Regions from separate parts of the Psychrobacillus sp. FSL W7-1457 genome, predicted to be linked through region 1. Evidence: riboswitches for the same ligand, from Rfam matches in the RefSeq annotation. Region 1 holds a riboswitch; each other region holds the start of a gene.
What was found. A riboswitch is a leader RNA that binds a small molecule or an ion and turns the genes downstream of it on or off. The one in region 1 is predicted to bind S-adenosylmethionine.
Positions count from the first base shown of each region.

Region 2: another riboswitch for S-adenosylmethionine. It lies ahead of NSQ95_RS02435 (5-methyltetrahydropteroyltriglutamate--homocysteine S-methyltransferase); the one in region 1 lies ahead of NSQ95_RS13585 (methionine ABC transporter ATP-binding protein).
Region 3: another riboswitch for S-adenosylmethionine. It lies ahead of NSQ95_RS01025 (PLP-dependent transferase); the one in region 1 lies ahead of NSQ95_RS13585 (methionine ABC transporter ATP-binding protein).
Region 4: another riboswitch for S-adenosylmethionine. It lies ahead of NSQ95_RS05030 (ATP-binding cassette domain-containing protein); the one in region 1 lies ahead of NSQ95_RS13585 (methionine ABC transporter ATP-binding protein).

Region 1 is NZ_CP151993.1:2,767,439-2,772,450, forward strand. It holds gene NSQ95_RS13575 (MetQ/NlpA family ABC transporter substrate-binding protein) at 13-816, opposite strand; gene NSQ95_RS13580 (methionine ABC transporter permease) at 830-1,498, opposite strand; gene NSQ95_RS13585 (methionine ABC transporter ATP-binding protein) at 1,491-2,516, opposite strand; SAM riboswitch class I at 2,608-2,712, opposite strand; gene NSQ95_RS13590 (thioredoxin family protein) at 2,752-3,072, opposite strand; gene NSQ95_RS13595 (toprim domain-containing protein) at 3,083-3,433, opposite strand; gene gcvH (glycine cleavage system protein GcvH) at 3,510-3,890, opposite strand; gene NSQ95_RS13605 (arsenate reductase family protein) at 3,964-4,326, opposite strand; gene NSQ95_RS13610 (acyl-CoA dehydrogenase family protein) at 4,563-5,012, opposite strand, start outside.
Region 2 is NZ_CP151993.1:491,232-496,243, forward strand. It holds gene NSQ95_RS02430 (hypothetical protein) at 66-365, opposite strand; gene NSQ95_RS02435 (5-methyltetrahydropteroyltriglutamate--homocysteine S-methyltransferase) at 466-1,572, opposite strand; SAM riboswitch class I at 1,688-1,790, opposite strand; gene NSQ95_RS02440 (ABC transporter ATP-binding protein) at 1,863-3,599, opposite strand; gene NSQ95_RS02445 (ABC transporter permease) at 3,841-5,012, shown strand, end outside.
Region 3 is NZ_CP151993.1:190,019-195,030, reverse strand. It holds gene NSQ95_RS01030 (homoserine dehydrogenase) at 1-479, opposite strand, end outside; gene NSQ95_RS01025 (PLP-dependent transferase) at 604-1,896, opposite strand; SAM riboswitch class I at 2,018-2,134, opposite strand; gene NSQ95_RS01020 (glycerol-3-phosphate acyltransferase) at 2,279-2,920, shown strand; gene NSQ95_RS01015 (YdcF family protein) at 2,939-3,526, shown strand; gene NSQ95_RS01010 (hypothetical protein) at 3,614-4,015, opposite strand; gene NSQ95_RS01005 (DUF2087 domain-containing protein) at 4,131-4,886, opposite strand.
Region 4 is NZ_CP151993.1:1,080,447-1,085,458, forward strand. It holds gene NSQ95_RS05020 (MetQ/NlpA family ABC transporter substrate-binding protein) at 1-284, opposite strand, end outside; gene NSQ95_RS05025 (methionine ABC transporter permease) at 296-958, opposite strand; gene NSQ95_RS05030 (ATP-binding cassette domain-containing protein) at 948-1,973, opposite strand; SAM riboswitch class I at 2,122-2,230, opposite strand; gene NSQ95_RS05035 (AzlD domain-containing protein) at 3,061-3,369, opposite strand; gene NSQ95_RS05040 (AzlC family ABC transporter permease) at 3,371-4,054, opposite strand; gene NSQ95_RS05045 (TVP38/TMEM64 family protein) at 4,189-4,830, shown strand; gene lepB (signal peptidase I) at 4,823-5,012, shown strand, end outside.

The DNA.
Region 1 (5,012 bases):
ATCCAACAAGAATTATTTCACCGGAACTACTGCTCCGCCCCATTCTTCTAAGATGAAATCTTGAATTTCTTTGGATTGTAGTGCTTCTACTAGTGCTTTGATGCGCTCGTCTTTTTCGTCACCTGCGTTTACCGCTACTAGGTTTACGTATGGAGATTCTGAGTCTTCAATTGCGATTGCATCCTCTAGTGGATTTAAGCCAGCATCGATTGCGTAGTTGGAGTTGATTAGCAATGCGTCGCCTTCATTGTTTTCATATAGCTGAACCATTAAAGCAGCTTCGTAGTTTGGATCGAATTCTAGGTTTTTCGGGTTGTCTATAATGTCATCAATTTCTGCTTTTGTTTTATCTATTCCCTCAGCAAGTGTAATTAGCCCTTCTGCTTCTAGCATTGCTAGCACACGGCCATGGTCAGCAACCGAATTACTCATTAGGATCGTTGCTCCTTCAGGAAGCTCTTCAATCGAATCATACTTTTGAGAGTAAAGACCAATCGGCTCGATATGGATGCCACCAGCATTTACGAAGTCATAGTCGAAATCATTCATTTGTGATTCTAGATAAGGAGCATGTTGAAAATAATTGGCATCTAGGTCGCCATTATTTAAGTCTTTATTTGGTAGTACGTAATCTTGGTACGTTTCAATTTGAAGCTCAATGCCTTGTTCTTCTAAAATAGGTACTACCTGCTCTAAAATTTCTGCGTGCGGTACGTTAGAGGCACCAACAACTAATTTGTCGCTATCCTCATCACCACAAGCAGCAAGCGTTAATGCACTAACAGATAATAAAACCCCAGCCAATAATTTTTTCATTTTCAATCTCTCCCTATCTTTTATCAATTTTTGTAGTAATAATATCGCCAATCCATTGTAGAATAAAGACGATGATTAATATTAAAATAGTAGCAATAAGCGTTACATCTCCGCGTCCACGTTGGAATCCATCTAAAAATGCTAGATTCCCAAGTCCTCCAGCTCCAATAATTCCCGCCATTGCTGTATAACCAACTAGTGATATACAAGTTACGGTAATACCAGATACTAAGGCTGGCATCGATTCTGGCAATAAAACCTTCCAAATGATTGTAGAGGTTTTAGCACCCATCGATTTAGCTGCCTCTAAAACACCCTTGTCGATTTCTCGTAGTGCGATTAAAACCATACGGGCATAAAATGGAGCCGCTCCAATTACTAATGCAGGGATGGCCGCATTCGGACCACGCATCGATCCCGTCAACAACGTTGTAAATGGTATCAACAAAATGATTAAAATAATAAACGGAATAGAACGAAAAATATTGACTACTCCACTGGTCAACCAGTTTGCTATTTTATTTGCCCATGCTTGGTGTGGGCTTGTCAAAAATAATAATAGTCCTAAAATTAGTCCAAAGATTGCTGTTAGGACTGTAGAAATTGCGGTCATATAAAGGGTTTCTATAGTGGCTTCCCACATTTTAGGCCAATCAACATTTGGAAATAACGATTCAATCATTGTTGATCACCTCAGTTTTAACTTTTTGCGAGTGGATAAATTGTATGGCATCTTCCACCGCTTGTTCATTTCCATCAATTTGCAGGATTAGTGTCCCGAACGCCCCACTTTTCGTATGAGAGATGTTCCCCTGGACAATATTTACCTCTAAATCGAACTGTTTGATTAATCTTGAAAGAATTGGTTGCTCTGTAGTATCTCCAACAAAAACGAGCTTAACTAGCTTGCCATTTGGATAAAGCTGAACTAAATTCTGTATCGTTTGTACAGGTTGGTTTGAATCAGAAATTTGAGAGACGAAACGCTTAGTAATAGGCTGTTGTGGCTTTTGGAATACCTCAAGCACATCTCCATCTTCTACAACTTGACCATTTTCCATAACCGCTACTCGGTTACAGATCTTTTGAATAACTTGCATCTCATGTGTGATTAACACAATGGTTAATCCTAATTTTTCATTAATGCTTACGAGCAAGTCTAAAATGGAGTCGGTTGTTTCAGGGTCAAGAGCCGATGTTGCCTCATCACAAAGCAATACCTCTGGACCATTAGCCAACGCTCTTGCAATTCCTACGCGTTGCTTTTGTCCTCCAGATAATTGAGATGGGTAAGAGTCTCCTCTTCCTTCCAATCCAACAAGGCTTAATAGCTCTTCTACTCTAGCTTTTCTTTTGTCCTTTGAGACACCTGCAATTTCTAAGGGAAATGCTATATTTTCAGCGACTGTTCGCGACCAAAGTAAATTGAAATGCTGGAAGATCATACTTACTTTTTGACGAAAGCTTCGAAGCTTATCCTCATTAATAGATGTAATTTCCTGGCCATTCACTGTAATATGGCCATCTGTTGGTTTTTCTAAACCGTTTAACAAGCGGATGAGCGTACTTTTACCCGCTCCGCTGTATCCAATAATCCCGAATATTTCTCCACGCTGTATGTCCAGATTTACACTGTCAACTGCAACGATTTCTCCTTGCTTCGTAATAAATCTTTTCGAAACTTCTTTTAAACTAATCAAGTAAACCTGACCACCTTTCCTAATAAAAAACCCCTTCTGCAAAAGAGCAGAAGGGGTGTATGTTATCTATTTAAAATAACGTTCATCCATTCTCTCATTTCCCAAAGCTATTGCTTTGCGTGACTTGGCACCATTTCACTTTCGTGACGGTTGCCGGGCTTCAAAGGGCACTTCCCTCCACCTCTCTTAATAAGAGCGACACTATTAAATTGTGTTTTCAACATAACGAATATTATCATAGGTTTCCATCTTCGTCAATAGCCTTTATTGTTTCCAATAAGTAAGGAACTGATTGAAAAGCATAGATTTTCTTTACCACTTTTCCTTGTTTTGTAATAAGAAGACAAGGTACGCTTTCAATTTCCTGTTCTATCGCCAAATCACCTAGAAAATTAATATTTGCTTGACCAATTGGATAGGTAACCATTTCTTTAATAACATTCATCATTTTACTTGCTACCTGACACGTTCCACACATAGGCGTATAGATGTAAAACAAGGTAAGTGTTGAATTGTTTTTAGCGCTATCCCATTGTTCTCTAGTCCATTCGTTCATACACATCATCCTAAGGTAAAAATTCTTTTTTCACCTTAATATTAACACGTTTTAATATAGATGCCAAAACCTTGACCGGAGTATTCGCAACTTCGCCATACGTAGGATTGGTATACAGGTGAATGGCCTCTGGATACTCCTTCCTAACAACCGAGCGAATTTGTTCTCCCGATTTATCTGCATCTAGAAAAGCATAAATCGGCAAGCCATCATAAGGGCTTAATAGCTCCTCCAATTTTACATCGGATATCGTTCCATTAGTACATATAATTTCTGGAGATTCATCGAGAAGGCTTAATAATTGCAGCTTATCAGACCTACCCTCAACGATAATTATTTTATCACTAAATACATGTGCCATTTAGCTTCTCTCCCAACTTATTGCCTTTCCTTTATTATATGAAAAAAACGCCGATTATTAACCGGCGTTTTCATTATTACTCTGCTATTAATTCTTCGTACTTCTCAGGAGATAATAAGCTGTCCACTTCTGATACGTCAGAAGGCTCAACCACGATCATCCATGCATTTTCATAAGGTGATTCATTAACAAATTCGGGGCTATCTTCTAGCTCAGTATTTACTTCTACTACTTTACCACTGATAGGTGCATATAGTTCTGAAACAGTTTTCACGGATTCAACACTACCAAAAGCGTCTCCTGCCTTGATATCATCGCCAACTTGTGGAAGTTCAACGAATACGATATCTCCAAGTTCAGATTGTGCAAAATGAGTAATTCCAATACGGACATTTCCGCCCTCATTTTTTACCCATTCATGTTCAGCTGAGTACTTAAAATCTTTAGGTACGCTCATAAATAAACCCCTCTCAAATAATTAATCCATTCTATTTAATATTCACATATTTTGATAGTAAATACAAGGTGCTTTAAGAGGTTTTCCACATGTCTTCAAACTGCTCTTCTTTAAAACCAAGCGTTAGCTTGTGTCCATCATATACAAGAGGTCGTTTAATCAATTTCCCATCCGAAGCAAGCAGCTCCAACTGCTCATCCTCCGACATAGTAGGAAGCTTGTCCTTCAATTGTAATTCACGATATTTTACGCCACTAGTATTGAAGAATTTTTTCAGCTCATTATCGCCTTGTGCCACCATTTCCTTTAATAGTTCCTTTGAAGGCGGTGCGTCAACGATATGATGGTTCTCAAATGGAATATTGTTATCTTTCAGCCATTTGCTTGCTTTGTTGCATGTACTACATTTTGGATATCCGTAAAATTGGATTGTCATTTATATCTCACCTTTTTCTTTTTATCATAATAATATTTTGTTACTCATGCAAGAGAGAACAGTGAAATGCTCTCTTCTTAACTTTAAAAATATTCTTGTTTTTGCTTAGCGGTGATAAATTCCCGTGAGCGGTCATAAATCTTGCTGAACGGTTATAAACTCATTCCCCTTCATGGTAATATCGTTTTTCGGACAAAAAAGTAGCCATCTGGAGTTCCAGATGGCCACTGCTATTATTAAACTACAAATTTTTCAGCTTCGATTAGCTTAACGGAAGCTTCGCGTTTTTTCTCGATTACATTGTATGGTGTGTAGCGTGTTAGCTTGCGAAGTGCAGAAAGCATCATGCGTAAGTTATCGCCATCAACTGAAGCAATTAGTGTTTCTTTTGCTGCTGCTTCGATTTCATTGAAAGCTTCTTGGCAGAAGATTTGAGTGTATAGAAGCTTTTGTGCTGCTTTTTCTTCTCCGCTGCGTGCGATTGCTTTTTCTGTACGAAGTACTGCTGATTCCATAGCGAAGATATTATTCGCAATGTTAGCAATGTGTACTAATACTTCTTGCTCTGCTTCTAATTTAGTCCCGAAGCGTTGAGCAGCCATACCAGCAGCTAAAATACCGATTTTCTTAGCGTTTGCCACTAGCACTTTTTCTTGTGCTAATGCTTCATCGCCAACTTCCTCTGG
Region 2 (5,012 bases), 1.7 Mb from region 1:
CTGTTTGTTTATTAAAATAAAAACTGATACCTGTCTCTAAAATAAGACAAGTATCAGCAACTTAGTTATCCTGCATGGGACCATGTAGTAGGGGTTCCTGCTTTTGGGCAGTTTGGAAAAGTGGAGCCAGCCTCCAGAAAAGCTTCATCTCCATCTTCATCCACATAGCGACCAGATGTAAATACTTCCTGCCCTGAGCTATGGGTATGACTTTCAGAGCGTTTCCAATAAGTAACTACTTCTGTGTCGGGGCAAGAAGGGAATTTCGAACCCTTTTCTAAGGTTCTAGTTGTACCAGACTCACACGTATAATTACCGGTTTCTTCTACGACATCATCTGTTGTATATTCATAAACTTTACTCATCATACATTCCTCCTATATAGAACTGATATCTTATTTAAATAGATACCCTAACAGGCAAATGTAAAAACATTTCTACTAACGTTATCCACATGTGGGTAAGTCAGTTCCAAACATCCTTTGCTATTTGGACTACATGGCGAATTTTTGCCCATTGTTCCTCTTCAGTTAATATGTTTCCTTCCTCTGTAGAAGAAAATCCACATTGAGGACTCAAGCAAAGCTGTTCTTTTGGTACATATTTAGTAGCTTCTTCGATGCGAGCTTTAACTAATTCTTCTTCCTCTAGGTCCCCATGCTTAGAGGTGATCAGCCCTAGTACAATATTTAAATCCTTTCTATTAACATGTCGTAAAGGCTCAAAACCACCAGAGCGCTCATCGTCAAATTCTAAAAATAAACCATCCACATTTAATCCACCGAATATAGTTTCTGAAACTAACTCATAGCTTCCGCTTGTGATATAAGTGGATCGGAAATTTCCCCGACAAATATGCATGGTCACTAGCATATCAGCTGGTCTTTTAGAAATAGACTCATTAATAGCCCTTGCAGAAAGGGATAAGGCTTGCTCAAGCGATAACCCCCTGTCCTTTAAGGAAACGAGGCCTTCCTCGGAAAAGGAGGTAGCCCATGAAGTATCATCAATTTGAAGATAACGACAGCCCTCATCGTAAATTGCTTGAATAAAGCCTTGATAAGCTGTGATTAAGTCAGAAAATAATTCCTCATCATTGTTGTAAACCCCTTCCTCAAAGGCTGCTCGATAATAAAGCATGTTCGGACTAGGGATAGTAAATTTTACAACAGCATCCCCAGCTGCTTCTTTTAAAAACTTGAAATGCTCAATCATGTAGTGGGTACTAAAGCCAATTTTTCCTGTCACCTTAATACCATGAGCTTTTGTTTGCACCCCTTTAAAGGAGAGTCCTTGATCGGTTTCATAAAATTCCACGCCATCAAGTCCGCTTAAAAAATCGAAATGCCACCATTTTCGACGAAACTCTCCGTCTGTAACTGAAAGTAGTCCAGCTTCCTTCTGTTTTTCTACGAGTTTAATAATTTCTTCATTTTCAATTTGAGTGAGTTGTTCTAAGGATATCTCTTTTTGTTCAAATTGAGCCCTTGCTTGCTTTAAACGTTCCGGTCTCAGGAAGCTTCCCACATGATCTGCTTTGAAAGGTGCTTTTACAAGTAATTGATTTGTCATATTAAATTCCTACCTTCTATTTATATTATGTTGCTAGTAATCCTGACTATAAAATCAAATAAAAAGAGGGCTCGCTTCATAAGAAGAGAGCCCTCAATATATATTGAAGTCATTCTTCTTATCTTCAAGACTTAATGTCTATTGGATTTAGCACCACACCTAAAAGGCTGGTTGCTGAGACATCATAGGGCCAATCCCTCCGTCTCTCTTGATAAGAAATAAAATATTAAATTGTCTAAATATAATAAAAATAAGTTTAACATGGGTTTTAAACTATTTCAAGGGTTACCTTACTTAGGGATAGCTACCCAGTGACCGTTAGAAACCTCTACAAGCTCAGAATTCTTTAATTGATACTTGTCAGTAACATTAGACTCTTCCAGGAGCACACGCTTTTTCTTGGCCTCTACTTTTGGGTCAGGGATTGGGATGGCTGCTAAGAGAGACTTAGTGTACGGGTGCTGTGGATTAGTATAAAGCTCCTCACTTTCTGCTAGCTCTACAATTTTTCCAGAATACATGACAGCAACACGATCACTTATATGTTTTACCATGGACAGGTCATGTGCGATAAATAAGTATGTCAGGCCTAGTCTGTGCTGTAAATCCTCCAGGAGCTCTACAATCTGTGCTTGTATAGAAACATCTAAAGCCGATAGAGGTTCGTCACAGACGATAAAATCTGGCTCAACCGCAAGTGCACGAGCGATACCTATACGTTGTCGCTGTCCTCCAGAAAACTCATGTGGATAACGTAATGCATGCGAGGGGTCTAAGCCTACCAATACTAGTAATTCCTCTACTCGTTTCTTTCTTTCCTCTGCATTTTTGCTTAGACGATGAATATCTAACGCCTGCCCAATAATGTCTAGTACCTTTAATCGAGGATTTAAGGAAGAATAAGGGTCCTGGAAGATGATCTGCATATGCCGACGCATCGTTTTGAGCTCATTTTTACTTAAACGATTAATGGCCATCCCTTGATATAGCACATCTCCATCTGTAGGCTCGTGTAATCGAAGAATCGCTCGACCGGTAGTAGATTTACCTGAGCCCGATTCTCCTACAAGACCAAGAGTTTCTCCGGGCTTTATAAAGAAGCTAATATCGTCGACCGCTTTTAAGACATTCCCGCGACTTACTTGAAAATGCTGTTTTAAAGATTTAACTTCTAGCAGCGGCTTTCCATTTTCTAATCCAATAGAACGAAGAGGAGGTTTCTTCGGCTTTTTCTTCTCGTCTAAACGAGGCAAGGCATTTAATAGTTTTTTCGTATAGTCATGCCTTGGGTTAGCAAAAATTTCTTCAGTAGTTCCTGTTTCAACGATTTCTCCATTTTTCATCACTGCTACCCGGTCACACATTCCAGCGACAACTCCAAGGTCATGAGTGATTAAAATAATAGAGGTCCCAAAGCGCTTCTGCATATCCTTCATTAAATTTAATATTTGAGCTTGAATGGTCACGTCTAACGCAGTAGTTGGCTCATCTGCTATAAGTAGCGTGGGCTTACACGCTAAAGCAATGGCAATCATAACTCTTTGACGCATACCGCCAGAAAACTCATGCGGATATTGGTTATAACGTTCTTCACTATTTTTAATTCCTACAAGCTTGAGTAGCTCAATTGCTTGTGCCTTTCCCTCTTTTTTCGAGAGCTTTTGGTGCTTAATAAGGCTTTCTGCTATTTGAACGCCGATACGAATGGTTGGATTTAAAGAGGTCATCGGATCCTGAAAAATCATACTGATATCTTTTCCTCTAATACCTTCCATTTCCTTCTCTGTTTTTGTGTGAAGTTGTTCCCCTAAAAACTCAATGGAACCATTTTTCATGAAAGAAGGGGGAGAAGGTAAAAGGCGCATAATGGAACGGGCCGTGACGCTTTTTCCACTTCCAGATTCTCCGACTATGCCCAATGTTTCTCCTTTTTTGACTTCAAAACTAACCCCTCGAACAGCCTCAAATTCATTATCATTTGTTAAAAAGGAAATTTGTAAATCCTCTACTTTTAAAATAGTTTCCATGAAAACCACCTATCTGAATGAAATCTTCGTATTGTTTATAATTCATGCTCTGTTGTTAGAGAGCGTATATTTAAAGTAATATGAGCGGTTTCTACAAAAAAGAAGACTAAACACGCACATTAGTGGCGCATTTAACCCTACTCTAAATAGACTAAATAATTTGCGTTGACTTAATGGTAGTTCGAATCTATACTATACTATACCACTCGGATTTATACAATATAGAGAGGGGGTATTTAGTATGGGAAGAAAATTTTCTTCCAACGCATTTAGTTTTACCTACGGAAGACTACAACATCATTCCTTCTATAGTATTTTGTTATTTTTACTTGGTTTGCCGGTTCATATAATTACTTTTATACTCTTTTATTTAAAAAAACAGAAGGATCCTCATTCTTCCTTAAAAAGCGATTTAAAGTCTGCATTTGAGGCAAGGGGAGTACGAGAGGAACTGTACAAAGAGTATAAGGAACAATATGAACGAAAGCATACCTTTTTTAATGAAAAAATTAATAAAGAAAAAATGACGGCGGAAGTAAATAAACTAGTAGAAGATCGAATAGAAAAGCTTGTATCTACTGAAATGGAAGAAATACATCAGTTAAAAGGCACGAAGCCTCTTACTTATACATCCTATTTTCAAAGTATGTTAGAAAATACAACATTTCTCATTATTTCATTTATACCAGGCTTATTGATGTACCTTTTGTTAGGTATATATAGTAATGCGTTCAGTAAATTTATTTTTGAGAGACTTATTATGAGTATCTTTGTGATAACGGGTGTTTCCATTCTAGTATTTACTATTTTATACCTGTCACCATTTGATCCAGCTGCCAATCTTTTAGGGGAAAGTGCAACGAAGGATCAGATTGCTGCATTCAACCAAATGCACGGGTTAGACTTACCTTATTTACATCAGTTATGGAACTCTGTAAAAGGCATCGTAACATTTGATTTAGGAGCATCCTTTACAGGAAATGAAGATGTCGCAACAAGTATTGCAAACAAGTTTCCAGTTACGCTAATGATTGCTATCTTATCTTTAGTGATGGCCGTAGTAATTGCGATACCAGTAGGAATTATATCTGCAACAAGACAAAACTCTTTCTTAGATTATTCATTTATGTTCATTGCTTTGATCGGCTTGTCCATCCCCAACTTTTGGCAGGGACTTATCTTTATCTTGAACTTTTCTATTAAGCTACAATGGCTTCCAGCAACCTATAGTCCTCAAAACTATTTGTCCATTATTATGCCTGTAGTTGTGCTCGGAACAGGCCTTACTGCTTCGGTAGCGAGAATGACACGTTCATCCGTTTTAGAAATTATAAATGAGGATTATATAATTACCGCAAAAGCGAAAGGCTTAAACCAACGCCAAGTACTTTGGAAGCATGCAATAGGAAATGC
Region 3 (5,012 bases), 1.4 Mb from region 1:
GTTCCATTCAATATTCCTTGAATTTTCTTCACAGAGTTTACTTGAAGCAGGTTTTTTAGAGTCTTGATAATTGGCACCCCACCAGCTGTAGTAGCCTCATAGCCTACAAATACACCTCGTGATTTTGCGCGCTCCTGTAAGGGAATACTATATTTAGAGAACATGACTTTATTTGCAGTAATCACGTGACAACCTTTGTCAATCGCTCTGCATAAATAGCTATATGCGGGCTCTTCGTTGACAATTGCCTCAAAAACTACCTGGAGTCCAGGAATATTCTCAATATCCTCAAAGTCGTCTGTTACCAAAACTCCTGGAGTTTCAGGTCTTTCTTTTGCTAAATTATTTATCAGGATTGCACAAATCTCAATATCCAACCCTAATGACTTTTTTAAGTCTTCTCTTTTTTCATTTACGATATGATAAATCCCTTGGCCGACTGTTCCAAACCCTAAAATCGCTGCTTTTATTTTTGCCATGCTGTCTCCTCCAAAATGAATCTGTACAATTGAATATAAATAATCGCACTTGTGTAATATTTCAATAAATTTATTGACTATTTTACATATTGTAGACTATTTTTATTCATTATACAATATAATTCTACCTAGAGAGGACATTTGTTTTTCTCAAAAGTACTTTTTCGAGTGCATTTTGTAAGTCTTCAACTGCCTCCAAGCCAACAGACAAGCGGATTAGGTCCTCTGTAACGCCTGTTTTTTCTAAATCCTCTGGAGTAAGCTGTTGGTGAGTAGTAGAAGCCGGGTGGATAATTAAGGATTTTGCGTCTCCTACATTAGCAACATGAGACCAAATTTCAATATTATCAATAATTTGTCTGCCTGCTTCTCTGCCTCCCTTCACTCCAAATGTCAGAATAGAACCGAAGCCATTTTTTAAATACTTTTTAGCCAGCTCGTGCGTTGGATGGTTTTCAAGCCCTAAGTAGTTAACCCATGACACTTCCTCATTTGCATTTAAGTACTCTGCAATCTTCTGTGCATTTTCGTTATGTTTTGGCACTCTTAAGTGAAGTGTTTCTAGTCCTTGAAGAAAGGAAAATGCTGCCTCTGGGCTAAGAGTAGGACCAAAATCCCGAAGCAACTGAACTCTTAGCTTAATTGCAAATGCCACATTTGGTACGTCGATTCCATAACGTAGCCCATGATAAGTAACATCAGGCTCTGTAAATCCCGGAAATTTATCGGAGTTCCAATTGAAATTCCCTCCGTCTACTACTACACCACCAATTGTTGTCCCATGGCCTCCAATCCATTTCGTTGCAGAATGTATAACAACGTTAGCTCCATACTCTATAGGATTTGAACCAAAAGGTGTAGCAAATGTGTTATCTACTAATAATGGAACTCCTACTTCATTGGAAATTTTTGAAACAGCTTCTACGTCTAGAACATTTAAGCTTGGATTTCCAATGATTTCTGCAAAGAAGCCTTTCGTTTTCTCTGTAACAGCTTTACGGAAATTTTCTGGGTCAGAGGAATCTACGAATTTTACTGTAATCCCATAACGTGGGAGTGTATGTGCAAATAGATTAAAAGTTCCTCCGTATAAGTTTTCAGCAGCTATAATTTCATCTCCAGCTCCAGCAATGTTCAAAATAGAAAATGCTATGGCTGCTGCTCCTGAGGAAAGTGCTACTGCTGCTGTTCCTCCTTCCAGTAATGCAATTCTTTGTTCAAAAACATCTACTGTTGGGTTTGTGATTCTGGAATAGATATTACCAGTCTCTTTCAAGGCAAATAGATTTTGTGCATGCTCTGTGTTTTGAAATACATATGAGGTTGTTTTGTAAATAGGTACTGCTCTAGATCCTGTCACTGGATCAGGCGTTTGTCCACCGTGCAATAGAAGTGTTTCTTTTTGAAGATTAGTCATTTGAATTCCTCCGATTTAGTAGATTAGATGGATGCTGGAGGCCAGAGAGGATTATAGAACTGACAACTATAAAAACCCCTCTTCAATTAAGAAGAGGGGTCAAATTGATGACATGTTCCTCCTCTTATCTTCCAAATTCTATTAAAGAATTTGTAGGATTTAGCACCTTTCCAAGTTATAGAACTTGGTGGTTGCCGGACTTCTTAGGGCCTATTCCCTCAGTCACTCTTGATAAGAGTATTTGATTAGTATTCCATCTTGTTACACAGTATAAGTCTCCATATATTTAGATGTCAAGTCATTTTATAAAAATTCTGAAACTTCTTCTTTTTTTAATCGTTTAATATAATAGATAGAATAATTTTATAAGGGGTGTCATAGAATGGTTGTTTGGATTGTTAGCATTCTCCTAACAGGCTACATTATTGGTTCGCTACATGGATCTAAACTCGCTCAATGGATGAGTGGAGTTAATATAAAAAAAGAAGGCCTAAATAATTCCGGAGCATCCAATGCTACTATCGTACTTGGTTGGAAGTATGGTGTTTTAGTGGGAGTCATAGATATATTAAAGGGTGCCATTATGATTATTGGCGTACGTGTACTTTCTGAGCAGTGGAGCTTGTTTAGTTCATCAGAGCTGGATCTACTTCTTTATCTAGCTGGTGCCGCGGTTATTTTAGGACACAACTTTCCAGTTTTCACAAAATTTAAAGGTGGGAAAGGCACTGCTTCCATCATCGGGGTTTTACTTGCATTACACTGGCCGGTCGGACTGGCAGGATTGCTTATATTAATCTGCGTTACACTTTTAACGGATTATTTGTTGATAGGAGTTTTATTTTTTTATCTCATATTTTTAGGAGCCTCTGTCTGGACAGCAGATGGAGCAGGGCCAATTTTAATAGCTGGCTTCCTATTTTTAATGGCTTCCTTCTTACACATAGAAAATGTCCAACGATTATTACGAAAGGAAGAGACAAAAATCTCCTCCGTTATAAAGAAAAAGAAGCCTTCGCTTTAAAGGAAAAGAGTGAGTTAAATGAGCAAAAAAAAGAGGTGGATTGTGGTCATTCCATTAATAATAATCGCATCGAGCGGATTAGGTATGTGGATGCTTACAAGCAAATGGCTCGAGGACGGGTTGAAGCCTAAGGCAGACGGTTCCAATGAGTATGCCATTGTGTTAGGGGCAAAGGTAAAAAAAGGACATATACCTTCTCTAGCACTTCTTTATCGTTTGGAAGCAGCACTAGAATATGCTGAAAAGTATCCAGCTGTAAAACTTGTTGTTACTGGAGGACAGGGACAAGATGAGGATATAGAGGAAGCTATAGTGATGAAGAACTATCTTGTAGAGAATGGAATTAAGGAGAGTCGAATCATAGTAGAAGATCAATCTACCTCTACGTATGAAAACCTTTTATACTCCCAACAGCTTCTCCCTGACAGCGTTACCTCTGTCACCATTATTACGAGTGATTTCCATTTACAGCGCGCAAAAATTATAGCCGAAGGAATAGGATGGAATGCTGATGTGGTAGCTGCTAGGACACCACAAATTTCAGAGGCAAAACTGCGTTTGCGTGAAAGAGCAGCCTTGCTCAAAACCTTTGTCTCTGGAGAATAAAACAAAGGGAAGGATTAAAAAGAAGAGTAGCTACGCTGCCCTTCCTCCCTTCCTCGGCTCGCTCATTTTCGAAATATAGGAAATTTATTAACCCTCTACCAGTGCATAGTATTTCAGAAGTTTACCTTCTAACTCTACGAGTAAAATAGGACCTTCTTTTTCTATAGTTGAAAAGATCTTTGCACCAACAGGGAGCTTATTCGACATTTCGTCTTCAAAGTCTGTGTCTGAATCATTTCTTTTTTTTATTTCCCCTACTTGCTCGCCTTTTGTTAAAGTAAGTTCCTCAACCCAATCAATTCCGGTCTTATAAATCACACCATCTAGCTGAAATATATCGGCTTCAGGGTCTAATGTTAAAACCTCTTCAGCGTCAGGATTTTTAGTTTCATGAACTTCTATTTTTTCTGTATTTAATGAATTAGAACATCCAACAGCAGTTAATAAAACGAAAATGATCAAACCCAAAAATAATGCTGGTAGTCTCACGTTATCCCCTCCTTACATTGTTAGACGGACAAGGGTGGAATAAGTTACCTTTCAATACTTTTATATATGGTCTGTATTCTTCTCTAATTATAATTGGATTCAATTCACTTCTTCCTCACCCCTTTACCCAATAAACACTACCATCATCTTTTCTATCTAAAAACCCGTACTCAACTAAATAGCGTCTAAGGGTCACATAGTCATCGTATATGCTTTTTAGAATTTCATTTATTTCTTTTTCGCTATACTGTTTTTCCTTGTCAAAATGCTTAATAATTACTCTTAGTGTTGCTAGCTTTTGCTTTTCCTTTTTCGGAAACTTAATCATCCGCCCATTTAATCCACCAGGGAAGAACTTTTTCTCTACTTCTGCCTGCTCTTCGGCTGTTATATTGTAGCGATCGTCTACCATCGTAGCGTTTTTATGAATTGGAAGGAAATTAGGGGCATGACTGTCCTTTTCCTTCAACAGCTCCATCATCGTCAAAAATATCTTTGCTTGGCGTTCCTTCTCCTTCAAAACAAAACGATGATTTCGAATAGTTGAGGCACTCCCTATCTCTAACTCCTTTTGAACTTCTAAGTCACTTCTCCCTTCATAAAACAGTTTTAGCAAGCTATTTTGGTGATCCGTCAAGCCTGTTAGCTTTTTGTTTAAGCCAATTAAATAGTCAAACACAGAGATATGTTGTTGCTCTATATGAAGCTTCATAAATTTCTCCGACTCATAAAGTACGTGATTTTCAGGATAAATCAAACCTTTTTCTACTTTTTCCCCACACAATAAACATTGATAGCATTCTAGTTCCTCCACATATCCTCTTTTCATATCTTCCATAGAAGCTTCTATAAATTTCTCAACCGCATTCATAACAAACACTCCTTAATTTTGTTTATTTATTTATAAACATTTTATATTATTGTCTATAAGTAATCAAATAAAATAATACTGTTGCAATTTTTCTGAAAATAATAAACAATTGAAAGGTGAGGATTA
Region 4 (5,012 bases), 1.7 Mb from region 1:
ACATATTGGGATAGGAAAGAAATATGTTGGAAGGCATTTAAATCGATATCTCCCTGTGCTAAAGCATTATTGGGTAAAGTGTAGTCTGCAAACTCGATTAACTCGATTTCAATTCCTTCTTTTGCTGCTTTTTCCTTTAAAACTGGCCACTGGGCACCATCTGATCCATTCACTCCAATTTTCACTTTAACCGTATCTTTGTCTGAAGCAGCGGAAGAGTCGTTACAAGCTGCTAAGACTACTGCTGCTAGAAGAGCAATTATTAATAAACTAATTTTTTTCATATCTATTCTCCTTATCGTCTGATGAATTTTTTAGATAATGCATTTCCTAACCACTGGGCAAGCTGTACTAAAACGATGAGTATAACAACGGTTACGAGCATAACACTTCCCTCAAATCGCTGATATCCATAGGTCATTGCTACATGGCCTAGTCCGCCTCCGCCGACTGTCCCTGCTACAGCAGAAAAGTCTATTAAGCTAACAGTTATAAAAGTTAAGCCGAGAATAAGAGGTCCAAGAGCTTCAGGTATTAAAACGGTAAATATAATTCGTAAAGGACTTGCACCCATCGCTTGTGCTGCTTCTATCACCCCGGGATCAATGCTAACTAAGTTATTTTCCACAACTCGAGCTATAGAAAAGCTGGCGACAATCGTCATTGGGAAAATGGCGGCTGCAGTTCCAATAGTTGTTCCCATTACAAATCTAGTGAGCTGAGAGATGGCCACTAAAAAGATGATAAATGGGATTGGTCGAATAATATTGATTAATATGTTCAACACTTGAAAAACAATTTTGTTTTCTAAAATGTTTCTTTCTCGTGTTACGAATAATAGAAGACCTATCGTTATTCCTAAAATAGAACCAAATACTAAAGTGGCAATAACCATAATAATGGTTTCCCCAGTAGCTTCTACAATCCTTGGCCAGAAAGTACTCCAATCAACTTTCATGCTTTGCCACCTCCTGAATGTCAACGATTGTCTCTAGCTCATTAATGGCACTTTGTATTGCCACCGTGTCGCCTTCAAAAGACACGATTAAATCTCCAAAAAGCCTTTCCTGTAACTCTCGTATAGAACCATAAACAATATTGAAATGAATGCGATGCTTCTGAGTTATTTGAGATAAAATGGCTTTATTTGTTACGTCGCCCTTGAAGATTACTCGATAAAAGCCGTTGCCTCCTCGAGAACGCCAATCCTCTAAAATTTGTGGAGAAGGTAGATCCTGTTGTACAGATCGTATAAAGCGCTGAGAGGTAAGATGCTGTGGATCAGTAAATACATCGAATACGTCTCCTGATTCAATAACCTCTCCATTTTCCATTACAGCTACTCGATCGCAAATGGACTGAATGACGTGCATTTCATGTGTGATTAACAAAATGGTAATTCCAAATTCCTTATTCACCTTTTTAAGTAAGCGAAGAATTTCTGCAGTAGTTTCGGGATCCAATGCAGAAGTTGCTTCATCGCAAATGAGAATATCAGGTGATGTTGCAAGAGCTCGAGCAATGCCAACGCGCTGTTTCTGTCCTCCAGATAATTGACTAGGGTAATCCTTTTCCTTATCAGAAAGTCCGACAAAGCTAAGTAGTTCAGTCACTCTTTTTGTAATTTCATTTTTACTCAAGCCCGCTAGCTTTAGAGGGTAAGCTATATTTCCGCCAACTGTTCGAGAGTGGAACAAGTTAAAGTTTTGAAAAATCATTCCAATATTTCTTCGTCTTGCTCGTAACTGTTTGGAAGTCAATGATTTAACATCGATATTCTGAATAAATACAGAGCCTGCAGAAGGACGTTCCAGCATATTAACTAGTCGGAGCAGCGTACTCTTTCCCGCACCACTAAATCCTATGATGCCAAATATCTCACCTTCTTTTATTTTTAGAGAAACATCTTTTACTGCATGCACCTCCCGCTTGCCAAGACGAAAGGTCTTGGAAACATTTTTAAACTCGATCATTCAAATTACCTCCTCATACATCATTGGTTCGTTACAGACAAAAGATAGTCATCTACCTTTCTATCACGAGAAAAAGAGAGCTTCCTTGTTCTTATCTAAAAACGATAAGAAAAAGAAAGCTCTCCAGAATTTACGAAAAAGCCAACTTTTCTCATCTTTCAAGCATTGCGCTTGCAGGAGTTGGCACAGTATTCAAAGATTTGAACCTGTTGCCGAAACGTCATAGGGCCTGATCCCTCGGTTTCTCTAGATAAGAAAGTGATGTGCTATTTAATTGTTGTAAGAATTGTTTTAAACTTTAAACAATAAAAACATAACAGTCAAGAGGTTTTCAAAATTAGGGTAATTTGAACTACTTAATTGATTAATTAAATATAAATTTTTGAAGGGTTCGAAAAAATAATAAATAATATAGTTTTATACGCTAGGAGGAAGCATTCATGGATGAGCTATAACTTATCCGTCATCGCTTCCCCTCGATCAATAATTCGTAAAAGAGTTTTTAATAAAGGCTATGTTAAAGAGTAGGGTTGATTTATGATGCAAAGAAATCTATAAATCAGAAAGTAGAATTGATTTCCGCCCCAGCCGGACGCTTTCCTCGGGGTGAGCGATAAGCCATCACCCATCGCTTACGCGCGTGGTTGTGATGTCTTATCTGTCTCACTCATCCCGTAGGAGTCGCCGTCTGGCGCTCCAATCAATAAATGGGAATGGCTTTCCTTTATCGATAAAGCGCGAATAAGTTTACTCGCATAATCAAAGCTAAAAAACTGTCACCAACCCCAAATTCATCATCTTTTTATGTTCTTACTAGCCATTTGAAAGTTCCTTTGTTTATGTTTACAGTCACTATAAAAAAGAATTGTGAGTCAAAATCAACCAATAACTTCAACAAAGCTTATTTAAATTACAAATTTATTAAAGTCACGGACAATTAAGAGAGAATTATTAAAAATATAAAGTTTTGTACTCTACGAGGAGGCATTCGTCGGTGAACGATAAGCTATCAGACGTCGCTGCCACTCTATCATAATTCGTAAAATGCATGTTTAATAAAATGAATTTTTTGAAGAAATTAACCCCTTTATATAAAGAGGCTATAAACTGCTAAAAAACCAACTGTTCCAAGGACTACTACCATCACATTTTGAAATAAAAAGGCGAGAGTAAAAGCAATGATTGCACCTATAAAACCAAATAAAATATCGCCTTCTTGTATGTATAAAACTGCTGGAAATATTAATGCCCCTAAAACAGCAAAAGGGATATTACGTAATATACCTGAAATAACAGGTGGCAGTTCCTTGCCTTCTAAAAATGTTAAAGGAAATGCTCGAGGAATGTAAGTAACAACTGCCATACCAAAAAGCATCCACCAATACCAACTACCCAATTTATAACACTCCTTTTGGCAAGCTTTTTTGTTTTCTTGCATAGATGATTTCAACTAGAATAGAAGAAGCAAGTGTTGCGACTAATATAGCCCATCCAGTAGAAAGTAAGCTAGTCCAGTAAAAAAAAGCATTAATCACAGCAGAAATGAGGGCTAGCATGACTACTTTTCGGTTATCCTTCATAGACGGGACTAGTAATCCTATGAACATGGCATATAAAGCTATAGCCATCGCTGCTTTTAAAAAAGCAGGGAGGTTTGCACCAATCGCATGACCAATTGCAGTGAAGACAACCCAGCTACTATAGGCAATAATCACGACACCAAATGCAAACGGGGTGGAAATTTTCTCGCCTTTTTTAGTAGCAAGAACCGAAAAGGCTTCGTCCGTTATCCCAAATGCATAAATTCCTTTTATCCATCGTTTCTCGCTTTGCATCTTTTCATTGAGTGATGCCGTCATAAGAAAGTGACGGATATTTACTACAAAAGTATTTAATACAATTAATATAGGGTCTACCCCTTTTGTAATAAGCGTTAAGGACATATATTGGGCTGCTCCAGCGTAGACAAATATGCTCATGGCGGTTGCCTCCAGAAGAGACAATCCTGAGGTTTTTGCTAATAGGCCAAAGGTGAGAGCTACGGGAAAATAACCAATAGCGATACTTAGTCCATCCCGCATCCCGCTAGCGAAAGATCTATTCACAAAATATTCACATCCTTTTTACATAATGAAAAAATTATACTATAAGAATATAGTTTTATGTATACAATAAAAGGGGAAAGTATAAATATACATAGGCGGAGGAGAGAGACATGCCAGATTGGTTATCGTTTGAGACACTTACTGATTTAACAAAAGAATATCGGACACTTGGCCCGATTATCGGCATTTTTCTGCCCTTTCTGGAAGCCTTTCTGCCATTTTTACCATTAGTGGTTTTTATCGTTGCTAATGTAGCTGCTTATGGTTTATTGTTTGGATTTTTATTATCATGGGTTGGTTCCTTTGTTGGAGCTTATACTGTATTTTTAGTTATTCGTAAATATGGACGGGCCAGAGTTTTAGGTTTTATAACTAGGCATGAAAGAATACAAAAATTAATATTATGGGTAGAGAGGAATGGTTTTGGACCACTATTCCTATTGATCTGTTTCCCTTTTACTCCATCTGCTCTGGTTAATATCGTAGCAGGGTTATCGAATATAAAAAAACATACGTATTTATGGACTGTAGCCTCAGGAAAGCTCATTATGATTTTTGTCGTTAGCTTTATCGGCTCAGATCTTAAAGCGCTTGTTACACAACCGGTTCGAACTGCAATTGTTATCCTAATTATTGCTATCTTATGGTTTATTGGAAAGCGTGTGGAAAAAAGAATTGAAAAGAGAGTAGAAGAAGACATAAGTGGGGTCAATATAAAAAGAAAGAGAAAAAGAGGAGAGACATTTGAGTAAATTTAAGCAGGAGACAATGGAATGGGTCATTGCCATAACTATCGCTATAGCTATTGTAGTCGTAGTTAGAATGTTTCTTGTAACAAATTATGAAGTTAGTGGTAAGTCGATGATGCCAACCCTTGCGGATAAGGATAGGGTATTAATTAGTAAAATCTCTCCAATCAACCGTATGGACGTCA